2 regions of the Rouxiella sp. WC2420 genome follow, and region 2 is predicted to be linked to the other one. Evidence: predicted binding sites of a transcription regulator. Region 2 holds the regulator's gene; the other holds the start of a gene.
The links. Region 2 encodes sigma-54, which starts transcription at its own class of promoters, with help from an activator protein. Its sites were predicted from a motif close to GTTGGCACANNTTTCGCTNT; they were not measured.
Positions count from the first base shown of each region.

Region 1: a site for sigma-54 is predicted at 3,683-3,702, ahead of glnK (P-II family nitrogen regulator). Genes of this name have one in related genera too.

Region 1 covers NZ_CP165628.1:4,203,437-4,211,359, forward strand. The annotation lists gene AB3G37_RS19485 (YbaY family lipoprotein) at 53-622, opposite strand; gene tesB (acyl-CoA thioesterase II) at 904-1,770, shown strand; gene amtB (ammonium transporter AmtB) at 1,928-3,214, opposite strand; gene glnK (P-II family nitrogen regulator) at 3,283-3,621, opposite strand; gene AB3G37_RS19505 (SmdB family multidrug efflux ABC transporter permease/ATP-binding protein) at 3,977-5,755, opposite strand; gene AB3G37_RS19510 (SmdA family multidrug ABC transporter permease/ATP-binding protein) at 5,782-7,551, opposite strand; gene AB3G37_RS19515 (Lrp/AsnC family transcriptional regulator) at 7,643-7,923, opposite strand, start outside.
Region 2 covers NZ_CP165628.1:4,794,782-4,802,704, reverse strand. The annotation lists gene AB3G37_RS22100 (transcription antiterminator) at 1-1,814, shown strand, start outside; gene npr (PTS phosphocarrier protein NPr) at 1,862-2,134, opposite strand; gene rapZ (RNase adapter RapZ) at 2,162-3,016, opposite strand; gene ptsN (PTS IIA-like nitrogen regulatory protein PtsN) at 3,063-3,533, opposite strand; gene hpf (ribosome hibernation promoting factor) at 3,666-3,953, opposite strand; gene rpoN (RNA polymerase factor sigma-54) at 3,977-5,410, opposite strand; gene lptB (LPS export ABC transporter ATP-binding protein) at 5,458-6,183, opposite strand; gene lptA (lipopolysaccharide ABC transporter substrate-binding protein LptA) at 6,187-6,753, opposite strand; gene lptC (LPS export ABC transporter periplasmic protein LptC) at 6,731-7,306, opposite strand; gene kdsC (3-deoxy-manno-octulosonate-8-phosphatase KdsC) at 7,303-7,869, opposite strand; gene kdsD (arabinose-5-phosphate isomerase KdsD) at 7,914-7,923, opposite strand, start outside.

The sequences.
Region 1 (7,923 bases), 590 kb from region 2:
CTGTACTTCCCCCGAATTGAGGAGAAGTACAGGATCAGGCGATAATCAGTGATTACCAGCTTGAGGTCGGAGCCATAGGTGGCATTGGGGCGCTGTTAGAACCATTGGTCATCGGATTGCCCATAGGGCCTAAACCGGCTGGTTTAGTCGCAACAGGCACAGAAGGTACCGGCACCAGATTCAGGTCGGCGCGTGTTCCCTGCGCATCGGTGATCACTTCTTTGATGTTATCAGTGATAAACACTACACGATTGTTCATGGTCACTGCTGCACTCAGCAAGATTCGCGCATTTGGCTGAATATCCTGTGGGTTGAACGGCAGGATGAAGCTAAACGGAGCCTGCTTCCCTTGAGTGCGCGCCACTTTCTGCGCGATTATGCGAGAAGGAGCATTAGGAACTGAAGCATCCGACAACGTCACCGTCAGTACTGCGTCTGGCGGCAGAGCTATAGCTTGAGATATATTCACAACCCCGGATACGTTAGGCCCTGTTATTGCTGGACTTGAAGACGAGCTAGCGGTCGAATTAGGTGAAGCTGGTGGCGGTGTCGGCTGATGTGAAGAACATCCGGCAATTGCAAAAGACAGCGCGGTCCCACCTACTATCTGCCAAAGTTTCATAAGATCGTACTCCTTTAAGGATCATCTTTTCGACATCGATTTATACATGTCAATTTGATTGGAATAGTTAATTTAACCACTCGTATTAATAACTATGGCACATAAATCCGATTTTTTCCTACCGATGGGAGAAAGCCCCCTTCTGCCGAGAAAAAGTATCCACTATCATCAATGATGTAAACCTTGCTGAGACAACCTATTAGCGGGATTTACCGCCCACTCCTGCCATAATTCATACGTGTAATTTGACGGGAAAATATTTTACTTTGACGAGGCTAGCCATGAGTCAGACGCTAAATAATTTATTAAATTTGCTGAATCTTGAGAGCATAGAAGAAGGGCTGTTTCGTGGTCAAAGTGAAGATCTCGGGTTGCGCCAGGTGTTTGGCGGACAGGTGGTCGGTCAGGCCTTGTATGCCGCCAAGCAAACCGTGCCCAACGATCGCATAGTCCATTCTTTTCATAGCTATTTTCTGCGTCCAGGTGACAGCAGCAAACCGATTATTTACGACGTTGAGATCCTGCGCGATGGCAACAGCTTCAGCGCTCGTCGGGTTAAAGCAGTACAAAACGGCAAGCCGATTTTTTACATGACCGCGTCTTTTCAAAGTCAGGAACCGGGCTTCGAGCACCAGAACACGATGCCGGTTGTCCCGCCACCGGAAACACTGATGTCCGAATCAGAAATAGCGCAGCAGTTTGCGCATCTGATCCCCGAGAAATTTCGCGAAAAGTTTTTGGGTCAGCGGCCAATCGAGATGCGGCCAGTGAAATTCCATAACCCGCTACAGGGCCATAAAGACTTGCCGGAACGCGCGATCTGGATCAAAGCCAACGGCGAGATGCCCGATGATTTAGGCATTCATCAGTATCTGCTGGGCTATGCTTCGGATTTCAATTTCTTGCCTACCGCGTTACAACCACACGGCGTCGGCTTCCTTGAGCCAGGAATGCAGGTCGCAACTATCGACCATTCGATGTGGTTCCATCGCCCTTTCCGCCTCGACGAATGGCTGTTGTACAGCATTGAAAGCACTTCGGCTTCAGGCGCGCGGGGCTTTGTCAGGGGACAGTTTTATACTCGTGACGGCGTGCTGGTCGCCTCAACGGTGCAAGAAGGAGTAATGCGCCAGCGTCAGGCTGAATAATCAGGGCGTGCAGCCAAAAAAGAGGGGGCGATATCATATCGCCCCCTTTTGCTATCTCATCATTATCCGTTTGTACGGAATATTTTATAATTGAGCCAGCCTGTTTTACTGCCGTATTTTATTCGCTTGTATTACTGGCTCATATTACTGGCTTGTATTACTGATTGTAGGCATTTTCGCCGTGGCTGTTAACATCCAGACCTTCGCGCTCTTGTTCTTCCGGAACACGCAGACCCACAACCATGTCAGCAATTTTGTAAGCGATGAACGCTACAACGCTTGACCAGACCAGAGTCACCACTACGCTCAGCAACTGGATCCAAACCTGGTGACCCATGGTCACGCCTTCTGCATAACCGGTACCGCCCAGAGAGCTGGCACTGAATACGCCGGTCAGGATACAACCTACGATACCGCACACGCCGTGAACGCCGAACACGTCACAGGTATCGTCCACGTTGAGCCATTTTTTCAGGGTGACAACACCCCACAGGCCAGCAACGCCGCCTACCAGACCGATAATCAGAGCACCACCCACGCCGACGGTACCACAGGCTGGTGTGATAGCAACCAGACCGGCGATAGCGCCTGAGCAAGCGCCCAGCAGCGAAGGTTTACCGCGAACCATCCACTCTACGAATACCCATGACAGGATCGCGCCTGCGGTGGCCATTACAGTGTTAAGGAACGCCAGTGCCGCTGTTGAGCTTGCAGCACTTGCCGAACCGGCGTTAAAGCCGAACCAGCCAACATAAAGGATTGAAGCACCAGTGAATACCATTGGCAGGTTGTGTGGTTTGAAGGCTTCTTTACCGAAGCCAGCACGTTTGCCCAACAGATAAGCACCGACCAGACCCGCGCTCGCTGCGTTGATATGAACAACGGTACCGCCCGCGAAGTCCAGCGCGCCGTCTGCCGCCAGGAAACCGCCAGCCCATACCATGTGTGCAATTGGAATGTAGGAGAAGGTCAGCCAAATCACGGTGAAGATAAGAACCGCAGAGAAGCGAACACGTTCAGCGATACCGCCAACCACCAGCGCAACGGTAATCGCCGCGAAAGAGCATTGGAAAGCAACGTGGATCAGCTGAGAGAAGGTTCCGGTGACTGAGGTCAGACCGATACCTTTCAGCATGGCATTGCTGAAACCGCCGAAGAAAGCGTTACCGGTGCTGAATGCCAGGCTGTAGCCATACAGCATCCACAGTACGCAAACCAGAGCAAAAGTGACGATGACCTGAGTCAGCATCGACAATACGTTTTTAGAACGCAGCAAGCCGCCGTAGAACAGCGCCACGCCAGGGACGGTCATAAACAAAACCAGAGCCGTACAAATCATCATGAAGGCATTATCGGCGCCATTGGCAACCGGGTCGGCAGCCATCGCAAGCGAAGGCAGCATAGCAACCGCAGCCAGCCCCATCATGGATAAAAGTTTTTTCATTATTAGTCTACCCCTATTTCTCTACGATCAGAGTTCCACTGTTCTAGTGCTAATCACCGAGTCTTTAATTACAGTGCTGCTTCGTCGGTTTCGCCGGTACGGATGCGAATAACGCGTTGCAATTCGGCAACGAAAATTTTGCCATCACCGATCTTGCCGGTGTAGGCCGCTTTGCTTATCACGTCGATAACTTCATCGAGCTGATCGTCGGCGATCGCGATATCAATTTTTACTTTTGGCAGGAAGTTGACGCTGTACTCAGCACCACGATACAACTCCGCATGACCTTTTTGGCGACCAAAACCTTTGACTTCTGTTACGGTCAGCCCCTGAATGCCCACAGCAGACAGTGCTTCACGCACGTCTTCCAGCTTGAAAGGTTTGATCACCACAGTAACCAGCTTCATTTTGCCACTCCTTAAATTAAGAGCTTATCGTGATACGACTCACGCCCGATACGATTTGGATAAAGCAAAGGATGTGCCAAATGTGTCTAATGTTATCGATTCAGCCCATTAACCCCAGCCAGCGGCATTTCCAGAATAATTAGGAGTCACTTTGGCAAGGATCCTGCGCAAGGCAATAATAAAAGCGCCGATGATTAAGCACTAATTTGGTGCATGCAGGTCAAAAATAGTGCAGAAGTATGAGAGCATGCTGATGCGATGCATGAAGATGGTGCGTGGGGATAAAACACCAGAGTTGAAAATGCCTTTGGCAGGTATACGCCCGAGCTGAAATTATTGGCTGGGCGTATTTTAATTATGCCAATGGCATGGTTTCGCCCTGCTCTGCGGTGGCTAACTCTTCACCGGCAAGCTGCAACTGATACATCTGATAGTAGCGGCCTTTTTCCTGCAACAGCTGAAAATGGCTGCCCTGCTCGACTGCCTGACCGCGATGCAAAACCAGAATGTTATCGGCATCAACGATAGTCGAAAGTCGGTGAGCAATCACCACCAGCGTGGTCTGTTGTCTGATCGCTCGCAGAGCGCGTGAAATTGCCTGTTCCGTACCGGAGTCAATATTTGCCGTTGCCTCGTCGAGGATCAAAATTTCCGGGGCTTGCACCAGAACGCGCGCCATCGCCAATAATTGTTTCTGCCCGACCGACAGATTATTGCCTTGTTCGCCGAGAATGGTATGAATCCCCTCAGGCATGGCTTTTATTAGCGGTGCCAGCTGGACGGTTTCCAACGCGTGCCAGACCTGCGCTTCATTAACATCACGACCCAGAGTCACGTTGGCGAGCACTGTTTCGGCAAGCACCACAGGGTCTTGCTGCACCATCGCCACGCCTTTTCGCAGACAGCTGTGAGACAAAGACGTCAGCGAGCGGCCGTCGATCAGGATTTCGCCTTTGTTTAGCGGATAGTAGCCCATCAGCAAGTTGGCAAGAGTACTTTTACCGCTGCCGGTATGCCCGACCAGAGCCACAAAGCCGCGCGATGGAACGTGCAGAGAAATATTCTCCAGCACCCACTGGTCGTCACGATAGGCAAAACTCACGTCACGAAAATCGATTTCGCCGCTGGTCAGTGGTTTGGCATCTTCGCCGTACTCCTGCTGCGAGCGGTCCATCAAATCGAAAATACGCTCACCGGCGACCACCGCCTGCTGCATTATCGACTGTTGTGACGTCAGGGCGATCAGCGGTTCGTTAAGTCGAGATAGATAGTTGATAAAAGCATACAAAACGCCGACGCCGATGCTGCCCTCTTCGCTAAAGCCAAACAGCACCAGCAGGCCGCATAGAATCAGCGAACCAAAAAGACTTAACAACGGGCGCAGCAAAAAGCCTTCCAGCTTCAGCGTTTTCATGCGCGCAAGGTAGTGCGACTGGCTGGCACGGGTCAGGCGTTCACCAAAACGCTTCTGCTGGCGGAACTGCTGCACCACGCCCATGCCGTTAATCACTTCGTTAAAACCGTCATTAATGTCGGCCAAATAGGTACGCACCTGACGAACCACCGGCGTGCTGTAAACTTGATACAGCGCCATTACCACCAGCACCGCCGGGAAAATACACATGGCAATCAGCGCCATGCGCCAGTCGAGCAGAAACATCGCCACCAGCATCGCACCAATTAATGCAATGCTGCGCAGCACGGTAGAAACCACGGTAACGTAAAGATCACGGATGACCTCGGTGTCGTTTGTGACGCGAGAAATAAGTTGCCCCACCGGCTGGGTATCAAAGGCGCTCAGCGGCTGACGCAATGCGGCGTCCATCACTTCGGTTCGCAGGCGCTGAACGACTCCCACGGCAGCGCGGTTGAACAGCAACGCCTGAGAATAATGCAGGCTGGCGGCCAGAATTTGCAGCAAAATAAAAGTGATCGCCAACAGACTGACCATGCCCAGCGGCAAGAGTCCTTTGGAAACATAATGGTCGATGTAATAGCTAATTAAAATTGGACCCAGCACTTCGGCCGCTGCGGCGATCCACAACATGATCACTGCGATACTCAGCGGACGGCGATAGGATTTCCCATACACCAGCAGGCGTTTCAGGGTTGGCCAAAGCTTGATCTTTTTCATCGGTGGATTTTTTGAAAGAATCTGACTCATTGATTCACCGGCTCCTGTGAGGCAGGAACATCATCCAGCGCCGCTTCAAGCTGTTGATAACGATTCATATCACGATACCAGCCGGCGCTGGCCGCCAGCGTTTCATGGTCGCCGCGCTGCACGATGCCACCTTTGGTAAATACCAGAATCTCGTTGGCATCGACCAAAGCTGACAGACGATGCGCACTAATGATCACCGTTTTATCACTGCCCCACTGGCGCAAGTTTTGCAAAATCTGGTGCTCCGTGCGGCCATCGACGGCGCTCAGCGCATCATCGAGGATCAGGATTTCTGCATCGAGCAGCAGCGCGCGGGCTATGGAAATGCGCTGCTTTTGGCCGCCGGACAGCATCACGCCGCGCTCGCCGACCTCGGTGTCATAACCCTGCGGCAGACGAAGAATGTCTTGATGCACGCAGGCCATTTCTGCCGCCTGCTCGATCTGTTCCTGAGTTGCGTCGGGACGCCCCAGCGCGATGTTTTGCGCCACGGTATCAGAGAATAAAAACGGCGTTTGACTGACGATTGACAACCTTGATCGCCAGTCATCGAGCAGCACTTCACTCAGCGGCTTGCCCTGATAGCGAATGCTGCCCTGAGTGACGTCAAACTGGCGTTGCAGAAGCGCAAGCAGGGTACTTTTTCCCGAGCCAGTTGGCCCGCACAGCCCAAGCATATTGCCCGGCTGCAGGGTAAACTGCACGTCATGCAAAGACGGCGCGTTAGTCTGCGGATAAAGGAAGCTTTCGATGTTCACCTCCAGCTCGCTGCGTTCCGCCGACAACGGCCGAGTGCCGTCCAGTACGCAAGGCGCTTCCTGCAGCAGGCTGCGAATACGGCTATAGGCTGCGCTTCCACGTTCAACAATGTTAAACATCCAAGCCAGCGCCAGCATCGGCCAAATCATCAGCCCGAGATACATCACAAAGCTGGTCAATTGCCCCAGTGTCAGATGCCCGTTAACCACCATCCAGCTACCGCCACCAATGGCCAGCATGTTAGCCATGCCGATAGAGACATAAATTGTCGGATCAAAACGAGCATCGACACGCGCCACGCGCATGTTTTTAAGCCCTGTGTCCTGCGCCACATCGGCAAACTGTGAAGACTGATGGTTTTCGAGACCAAATGCCTTAATCATGCGGATGCTGGTCAGGCTTTCCTGCGCCTGATCGTTAAGCGAAGAAAACGCCGCCTGTGCAACCTTAAAACGCTGATGTAGTTGATCACCATAACGTTTAATCACAGCGGCCATAATCGGCATCGGCACCAGCGACAGCAGGGTCAGTTCCCAGCTGATTTGCGTTGCCATCACAATTAACACTGCCAGCCCCATCACCAGAGAATCGACCAGCGTCAGCACCCCTTCCCCGGCGGCAAACACTACGCGATCGACGTCGTTAGTGGCGCGGGCAATCAGGTCACCGGTACGATGGCGTAAATAGAAAGCCGGATGCTGGCGACTAAGCTGGCGATAGAAATTTTGACGCAGTTCTACCGCCAACTGATATGACGCACCAAACAGCAGCACGCGCCACACATAGCGCAGCAGATAAACCAGAATGGCCGTGCCCAGAATCAGGCCCAGCCAGAAGAATAATTTGTTTGCGGGCAGCGTCTTACCGGTGACACCATCAATAATGATGCCCACCAGCTTAGGCGGCAAAAGTTGCAGGATGGCGATAACGATTAACAGAGCGACGGCTCCCAGATACCTTCGCCATTCGCGACGGAAGTACCAGGCCAGTTGGGCAAACAGTCTCACGCAGATTTTTCCATGATTTTAATTGTAAAGTCTCTTATTTCCGGCGTTAGGATACCACCAATAACCGCTCATTCTTACGAAACTTTTTTGCCTAAAGAGGCAAATGCGTGGTCGACTTTATGCGTTCCATGGCAAAGTTTGATGTCACATCCAGCAGGCCTGGTACGGCGCTGACCAACTTTTTATAAAAGTTATCGTAGCTTTTCATGTCTGCAACTTGCACCTGCATCAGGTAGTCAAATTCACCCGCCATGCGATAAAAAGACAGCACCTCAGGGAAAGACTCCACCTGTGCGACAAAATTTTGATACCACTGGCTGCTGTGCTGCTGGGTTTTAATGCGCACAAAAGCGGTCAGGCTGAGGCCGAGCT
Region 2 (7,923 bases):
GCACGGTGCGCGCCGATGTCACCGCGTTGAACGAAATCATGCAGCAATACGGCGCGTGCTTTGTGCATAATCGCGGCAGCGGCTACCAGCTGAAAGTGGACGATGCTGCGCTGTTTTCCATGCTGCAGCAGCCCGCGCGGCCTGATAACCCGACGCCGCGCAGTGCTGCCGAGCGGGTAAACCGGTTGCTTATCCGCTTTCTCACCTCCTCCTTTTCCTTAAAACTGGAAGATCTGGCCGACGAATGGTTTGTCAGCCGGGGAACCCTGCAAAATGACATGCCCGATGTCCGTGAGCATCTGGCGCGTTACCATTTGAATATCGAGGCCAAACCGCGTTACGGCATGAAGCTGTTTGGCTCCGAGCTGGCTATCCGCGCCTGCCTTACCGATTTGCTGTTTCAGCTTAACAGCGATGATCAAATCAGCCCGTTCCTCAAGGCTGAAAGCCTCGAACCCGAGGCACTCCAGCCACTGACCGATTTTATGCATCAGCTACTGCTGCAGTCATCGATTCAACTGACCGACGAAGGCGAAAAGTATCTGATTCTGTATTGCGCAGTGGCGGTGAAGCGCATTGCCGGTGGGTATCCGCTGACTGATTTCGATGCGGAAGAGCAAGAGCCGGGCGTGAAGAATATCTCGGTTATGCTAGCCGCTGAGCTGAAAAGAATGGTCGGTAAAGAAATTCCTGCTGCCGAAGAGGCTTATTTGCGGGTGAATATTGCCGCCAGAAGGGTACAAAGTATTCTACCCACTGATATTAACGCTGACGACGAGGAGTCGCTGGTCGATTATATCTTGTCGTATATCAATGCTCACTATAACTATGATCTGCAAGGTGATAAGCAGCTTCGATCAGATTTGCTGACTCACATCAAAGCGATGATCACTCGGGTTAAATACCAGATCAATATTCCTAATCCGCTGCTGAATAACATCAAACAGCATTATCCGATGGCTTACGACGTTACGCTGGCTGCGGTTTCAAGCTGGGGAAAATATACCCCTTATAGTCTGAGCGAAAATGAAATTGGCTTCCTGGTGCTGCATATCGGTGTCGGACTTGAGCGGCATTACAATATCGGCTATCAGCGCCATCCGCAGGCGATGCTGGTGTGCGACACCGGTAATTCCACCATTCGGATGATCCAGGCTCAGATTAGCCGAAAATTCCCACAAATTGTTATTACTCGCGTTATTTCGCTGCGAGAGTACGAAAAGCTTCAGCATATCGACGAAGATTTTATCATCGCAAATGCGCGCGTTGCCGAGCGTAATAAGCCGGTGGTGGTCCTTTCTCCATTCCCGACTGAGTTCCAGATGGAGCAATTGGGGAAACTGGTGCTAGTGGACCGTACGCGGCCATATATGCTGGAAAAATTTTTCGACCAGCGCCACTTTATGCGCCTTGATGAACCTATGACTCAGGCGCAGTTGTTTCGCAAAGTGTGCAGCCAGCTTGAGGAAGAGGGGTATGTTGATGAGGAGTTTCACCCTTCGGTGGTTGAACGCGAAGAGATTGTTTCGACCATGCTGGGTGAAGGGATCGCGCTGCCGCACTCGTTAGGACTGTTGGCCAAAAAAACGGTGGTAATTACCGTGCTCTCACCCCAAGGCATCAAATGGGGGGATGGCGAAACGGCGCATGTCATCTTCCTGCTGGCGATAAGCAAGGCCGATTATGAAGAGGCAATGGCGATTTATGATCTGTTTGTCACTTTCGTGCGCGAGAGATCGATGAGCCGCCTGTTAACCAGCAAGAGCTTCGATAGCTTCAAGGAGATTGCGATAGATTGTTTGAGCCGGATTTAAAAGGATTTTTCTCAAACAGGGCGGCGTCTGCGGCCCTGTCAAAAGGCTTAGTCTTCATCAAACCCTGAATTAATCAGGTTGATGACAGCCTCCAGCGCTTCTGCTTCATCGGGACCGGTGGCTTCGATTTCAATTTCTTGACCTTTAGGGGAATCGAGCATCAGCAATGCAATAACGCTGCTTGCTTCGGCCTCAATACCCGCGTCGTTACGCAGCATCACTTCCGATTCAAAACTTTGTACCAGCTCGAACAGCTTCATGGCCGGTCTTGCGTGCATTCCCAGCCTGTTTTTAATCTCAACCTTTTGTTTTATCGACATAACTTTTACCGTTATAAAGAGAAACTGTCACGATTTGCGCTTTTCAAGCGTGCGGTGGCGGGACTGTACGTTCTTGCCACGGGAACGAAAATAGTCCGCGAGCTGCTCGGCCACGTAAACCGACCGATGCTTACCCCCCGTACAACCGATTGCTACCGTTAGATAGCTACGGTTATTGGTTTCCAGCATCGGTAGCCATTGCTCGAGATAGCTGCGCGTTTGATAGATAAAATTATGAACTTCAGTATGGCGATCGAGGAAGGCGGCAACGGGTTTGTCCAGGCCGGTCATCGGGCGCAACTTCGGGTCCCAATGTGGATTTGGCAGGAAACGAACGTCGAACACGTAATCTGCATCGATAGGAAGGCCGTGTTTGAAACCAAAGGATTCAAACACCATCGTCAATTCACGCTCGCGTTTGCCCAACAAACGGGTGCGCAGCATTTCAGCCAGTTCATGCACTGACATCTCGGAAGTATCGATAATCAGGTCAGCGCTTGAACGCAATGGCTCAAGCAGCTCGGCTTCTTGATCAATCGCGCTTTCAAGAGACAGATTCTTGCTGGAAAGAGGGTGCAAACGCCGAGTATCGCTATAGCGACGGATCAGCGTGTTGCGATCGGCATCCAAAAACAGCAGCTGTGGCGAGAAGCTGTCCGGAAGCTGAGTCATGGCATGTTCGTAAACTTCAGGCGTCTCTGGCATATTGCGCACGTCGATACTTACTGCGGCTGAAGTATTACGTTCGGCCAACTCTCTGGCGAGCTGAGGCAGTAAAACGACCGGCAAATTATCAACGCAATAAAAGCCCATATCTTCCAGCGCACGGAGGGCAACGGACTTCCCGGAACCAGAACGGCCGCTGACAATCATCAGCACCATTATATTCTCTCCCAAAAATACTTTTGTCTTTCAAGTTATAGGGGTGCTACTCGTCTTCGGTAATAATCTGGAATAACTCTTCGTCGCTTTGTGCCCCGCGCAGACGTCGACACACTGCTTTATCAGCCAGCTTTTTGGCGACCAGAGACAGAGTATGTAAATGGGTTTTACATTGATCTGCAGGAACCAACAAGGCAAAAAGCAGGTCCACCGGCTGATTATCCACTGCGTCGAAAGCAATCGGCTGTTCGAGTTGGATGAATACGCCAACGGCTCGCAACGTGTCTTCTTCGAGTTTTCCATGAGGGATCGCGATCCCAGCACCAATCCCGGTACTGCCCATGCGTTCACGGGTCAGAATGGCATCGAAAATCACCTGTGGCGAGAGGTTCAGCTGTTTGGCTGCCAGTTCGCTAATGATTTCCAGTGCGCGTTTTTTACTGGCGCAGTGAACATTGCTCTTGGTGCATTCGGCATTTAATACCGAGGTCAACTGCAGTGCTGTATCGTTAATCATCTCATTTTCACTTAGACTGATCCCAAAGATTTATCGGCTCGCACTTTACCCTCTTAACTTGAAGTTGCACCTGTTTTAGTAGCAATTTCAAGTACCAAAGATAAAAATAGCGAACCGATATAAAGTTAAGGATCAGTGCTGTTTCAGTTTGTCTTTATGCTTATTAAGCTGTCGGGCCAGTTTGTCTACCAGTCCATCGATAGCGGCATACATATCCTGATGTTCCGAGGTTGCATGCAACTCACCCCCGTTCACGTGCAACGTAGCTTCCGCCACTTTTTGCACTCTCTCAACGCTCAATATTACGTAGACCTGGTTAATACGGTCAAAATACTGCTCTAGTTTCGCAAACTTTGCGTTCACAAACTCTCGCAGAGGTTCGGTAATTTCTACGTGATGCCCGGTAATATTGAGTTGCATGATGTCTTCCTTCTCTGTTGAGGTCAAACCAACTGTTTACGCTGGTTTGATGGCGGGATTGACAAAGACTCTCGGTATTTCGCTACAGTGCGTCGTGCCACCATAATGCCTTGATCCGATAGCATAGTGGCTAACTTGCTGTCGCTCAGAGGTTTGACGGGGTTTTCCGCCGCGATTAATTTTCTCACCAGTGCGCGGATTGCCGTGGAAGATGCTTCACCACCGCTATCCGTACTTACATGACTGGAGAAGAAATATTTTAATTCGAAAATGCCTCGCGGACTGTGCAGGAACTTTTGCGTAGTCACACGGGAGATTGTCGATTCGTGCATATCCACGGCACTGGCGATATCTGCCAGCACCATGGGTTTCATAAACTCTTCACCGAGATCAAAGAATGCCTGCTGCTGCTCAACAATACAACGTGTCACTTTCAATAATGTGTCATTGCGACTTTCAAGACTTTTAATCAACCACTTGGCTTCTTGCAGGTTACTGCGAATAAATTGTCCGTCGCTATCGTTACGCACTGAATTACCCATCGCGGCGTACTGTTGATTGATCTTCAGGCGTGGAATGCTGTCTGAGTTTAATTCTACCGTCCAGATTTTGCCTACTTTACGTACCAGCACGTCTGGAATGACATATTCGGATTCACCGGTGTTGATCGACTGTCCAGGCCTTGGGTCCAGAGACTGGATCAGCTGCATGGCACCTTTAAGTGTATCTTCTTTTAAACGTGTTGAACGCATCAGCGCACGAAAATCGTGATTTGCCAGCAGATCGAGATGTTCGCTGACAATCAGGCGTGCTTCGGTCAAAAACACGGTTTCAGAAACATACTGCGATAGCTGAATCAGCAAGCAATCACGCAAATCTTTCGCCGCTACGCCGACCGGGTCAAAACGCTGTACGCGCTTGAGCACCGCCTCTACCTCATCCATGCTGACTTCTTCATCGCCAATACTTTCGAGGATGTCGTCCAAAGATATGGTGAGATAGCCGGTGTCATCGACAGCGTCAACAATCGAGGTTGCAATAGCGCGATCGGTATCGGTGAAGGGTGTCAGTTCGACCTGCCACATCAGATAGTCTTGCAGAGTCTGAGTAGTTTCACCCTGATAGACCGGCAGCTCGTCGTCGCTGTAATCATTGCCGGTGCCCGAAGGCGTACCTGCGGTGTAGATTTCGTCCCAGGTGGCGTCGAGTGGAAGTTCCTCGGGCATGTCTTTCTGCTCGAGGGCTTCGCGGGTATCAAGCGCTTCGTTTTCAGGGGCTTCTACTGAGTCTATTTCATCGTGCAGATCGGATTGTTCCAACAGCGGATTGCTTTCCAGCGCCAATTGTATCTCTTGCTGGAGTTCAAGCGTGGACAGCTGCAACAGGCGAATTGCCTGCTGTAGCTGCGGTGTCATTGCCAATTGTTGGCTGAGCCTGAGTTGCAAACCTTGCTTCATATCTTGGATTCTTTCCGTTTTTAAAAATTCGCCGATAACTTAGATGATTAAAGACGGAACGCTTCGCCCAGATAAACGCGTTTAACTTGCTCATCCTGCAGGATTTCTGCAGGGGTGCCGTGAGCAATAAGATGCCCCTGGCTTACAATATAAGCACGCTCGCACACATCGAGCGTTTCACGGACGTTGTGGTCGGTAATCAACACACCAAGCCCGCTGTCACGCAGGTGTTCAATTATTTTTTTGATATCGATAACTGAAATTGGGTCAACACCCGCAAATGGTTCATCCAGCAGGATAAATTTCGGGTTGGCGGCCAATGCACGAGCGATTTCTACACGACGACGTTCACCGCCTGACAGTGATTGCCCAAGGCTGTCGCGCAGATGGGAAATATGAAACTCTTCCATCAGCTCATTGGCACGAGCAACGCGCTGTTCTTTGTTGAGATCCTCACGAATCTCCAGCACCGCCATCAGGTTTTTGAACACGCTCAGACGACGGAAAATTGAGGCTTCCTGTGGCAGATAGCCAATCCCGCGACGGGCACGAGTATGGAGTGGAAGCAGACTGATATCTTCGTCATCAACCACAATCCGCCCTGCATCGCGTTGAACGATACCGACCACCATATAAAAGGTGGTGGTTTTACCTGCGCCGTTTGGCCCCAGCAAGCCGACGATTTCGCCTGACTTGACTGACAGACTCACGTCTTCAACAACTTTGCGGCCTTTATAGGCTTTAGCCAGGTTTTCTGCAATTAATGTTGCCATAAGTTAGTATTTACTCTTTTTCGGTGCTGCAGCCGGTGCGCCAGGAGCTGGGGTTTTTTCCTGAAGCTGAGAAGGTATCAGCACGGTGGTTACACGGTTGCCCTTGTCGCTAAATGCCTGCATCTGCTGCTGCTGCACCAGATAGGTAATGCGGTCGCCTGTAACGTTGCTGTCCAGCTGTTGCAAATAAGCTTTGCCTGTCAGCGTAATCAGATCTTTGTCAACTTCATAGCGGACTTTCAGGGAGTGCCCTTGAATCGGCTTGCCGTTGTCCTGCATCTGGTAGAAAGTCACCGGGTTACCGAAGCCTTCGACGATTTCTTTGCCAGATTGACCGCCAGGGCGAACAATGGTCGCGCGATCGGCATGAACCAGAATACTACCCTGTTTGACCACAACGTTGCCCGTAAGGGTCACGGTATTGGTATTGATATCCACAGCCTGATTGTCAGAAGTGACCGTCATTGGCTGCTGCGTGTCGGTTTTCAACGCCAGCGCCGGGATGCTTACCGCTAACAGCGAGGTGGTAATCAACAGGTTACGGATTTTATTTTTTGCTTGGAATTTCATAATTAGTATTTACCTTCTCGATCAACTGTGCGGTTTTATTCCTCAAATTTCCACGCATTCGCATGCCGTTAGAGGTGAAACCTGTACCGTAAATGTAGACTTCGTCGTCTGACGCTACGTCCTGTGTGACCAGGTTAACCTGGGCATTGTCTGTTTTTATTCTTTGCAGCTGTGACGTTGTTGGCGTCAGACTATCAATTTGCACGTGACCATAAAGATACAACATTTTATCGTTGGTCAATTTTGCGCGATCGGAACGGATAGTCCAGGTCGCGACGCTGGTGTCTGGATCATACGTCGTCACAACCGGGTTGGTGAACCATGACACGAGATCGGTCGTATAATATTTAACTTGCTCGGACACCAGTCTGTAATTCAGTTTGCCGGTCGGATCGTACACCACTGTTACGCTGTGCTGGCTCTGATAAGTTGGATCCTGTGTATTCAGCGGAGGTGCAGGCGCTTTATTATCGTTATCCGATATCGTCCAGCCAATCAGCACCAAAACCAGCAGGCCCAGCAACAGAGTCATCCAAAGTCTTGTTTTGCTCATATCGACAGCCCTTTGGCGTCCTCCAGCTTGCCCTGTGCCATTAAAATCAAATCGCACAGTTCACGAACTGCACCGCGTCCACCTGCGATGCGAGTAATATAATCAGCTTTGGGTAGCAGGATCGGGTGGGCATCGTTAACAGCAACGGAGAGACCGACTTTCTCCATCACCGGCCAGTCGATCAAGTCATCACCAATATAGGCAACCTGCTCAGGTTGCAGCGATAGTGTATCTAACAGTTCGCGGAAGGCCAAAAGCTTATCAGACTGTCCTTGATAAAGATGGCGGATGCCCAGCGTTTTAGCACGATCTTCCAATAATTTGGCCTTGCGCCCAGTAATGATTGCCACTTCAATATCTGAAGTCAGCAGGCAACGGATCCCATAGCCATCGCGCACGTTGAAGCTTTTCAATTCTTCGCCATTATTTCCCATGAAAATCAGGCCGTCAGACATTACGCCATCAACGTCACAAATCAGCAAGCGGACAGCTTTGGCTCGCTCCAGCACTTCTGCGCTAACGGGACCATAACAGGTATCCACATTGGCTGCGCTATTACTCATTCGGGCAGTTCCTTACGTTACAGGCCAGGTTCAAATTTTCTAAATTAAACAACA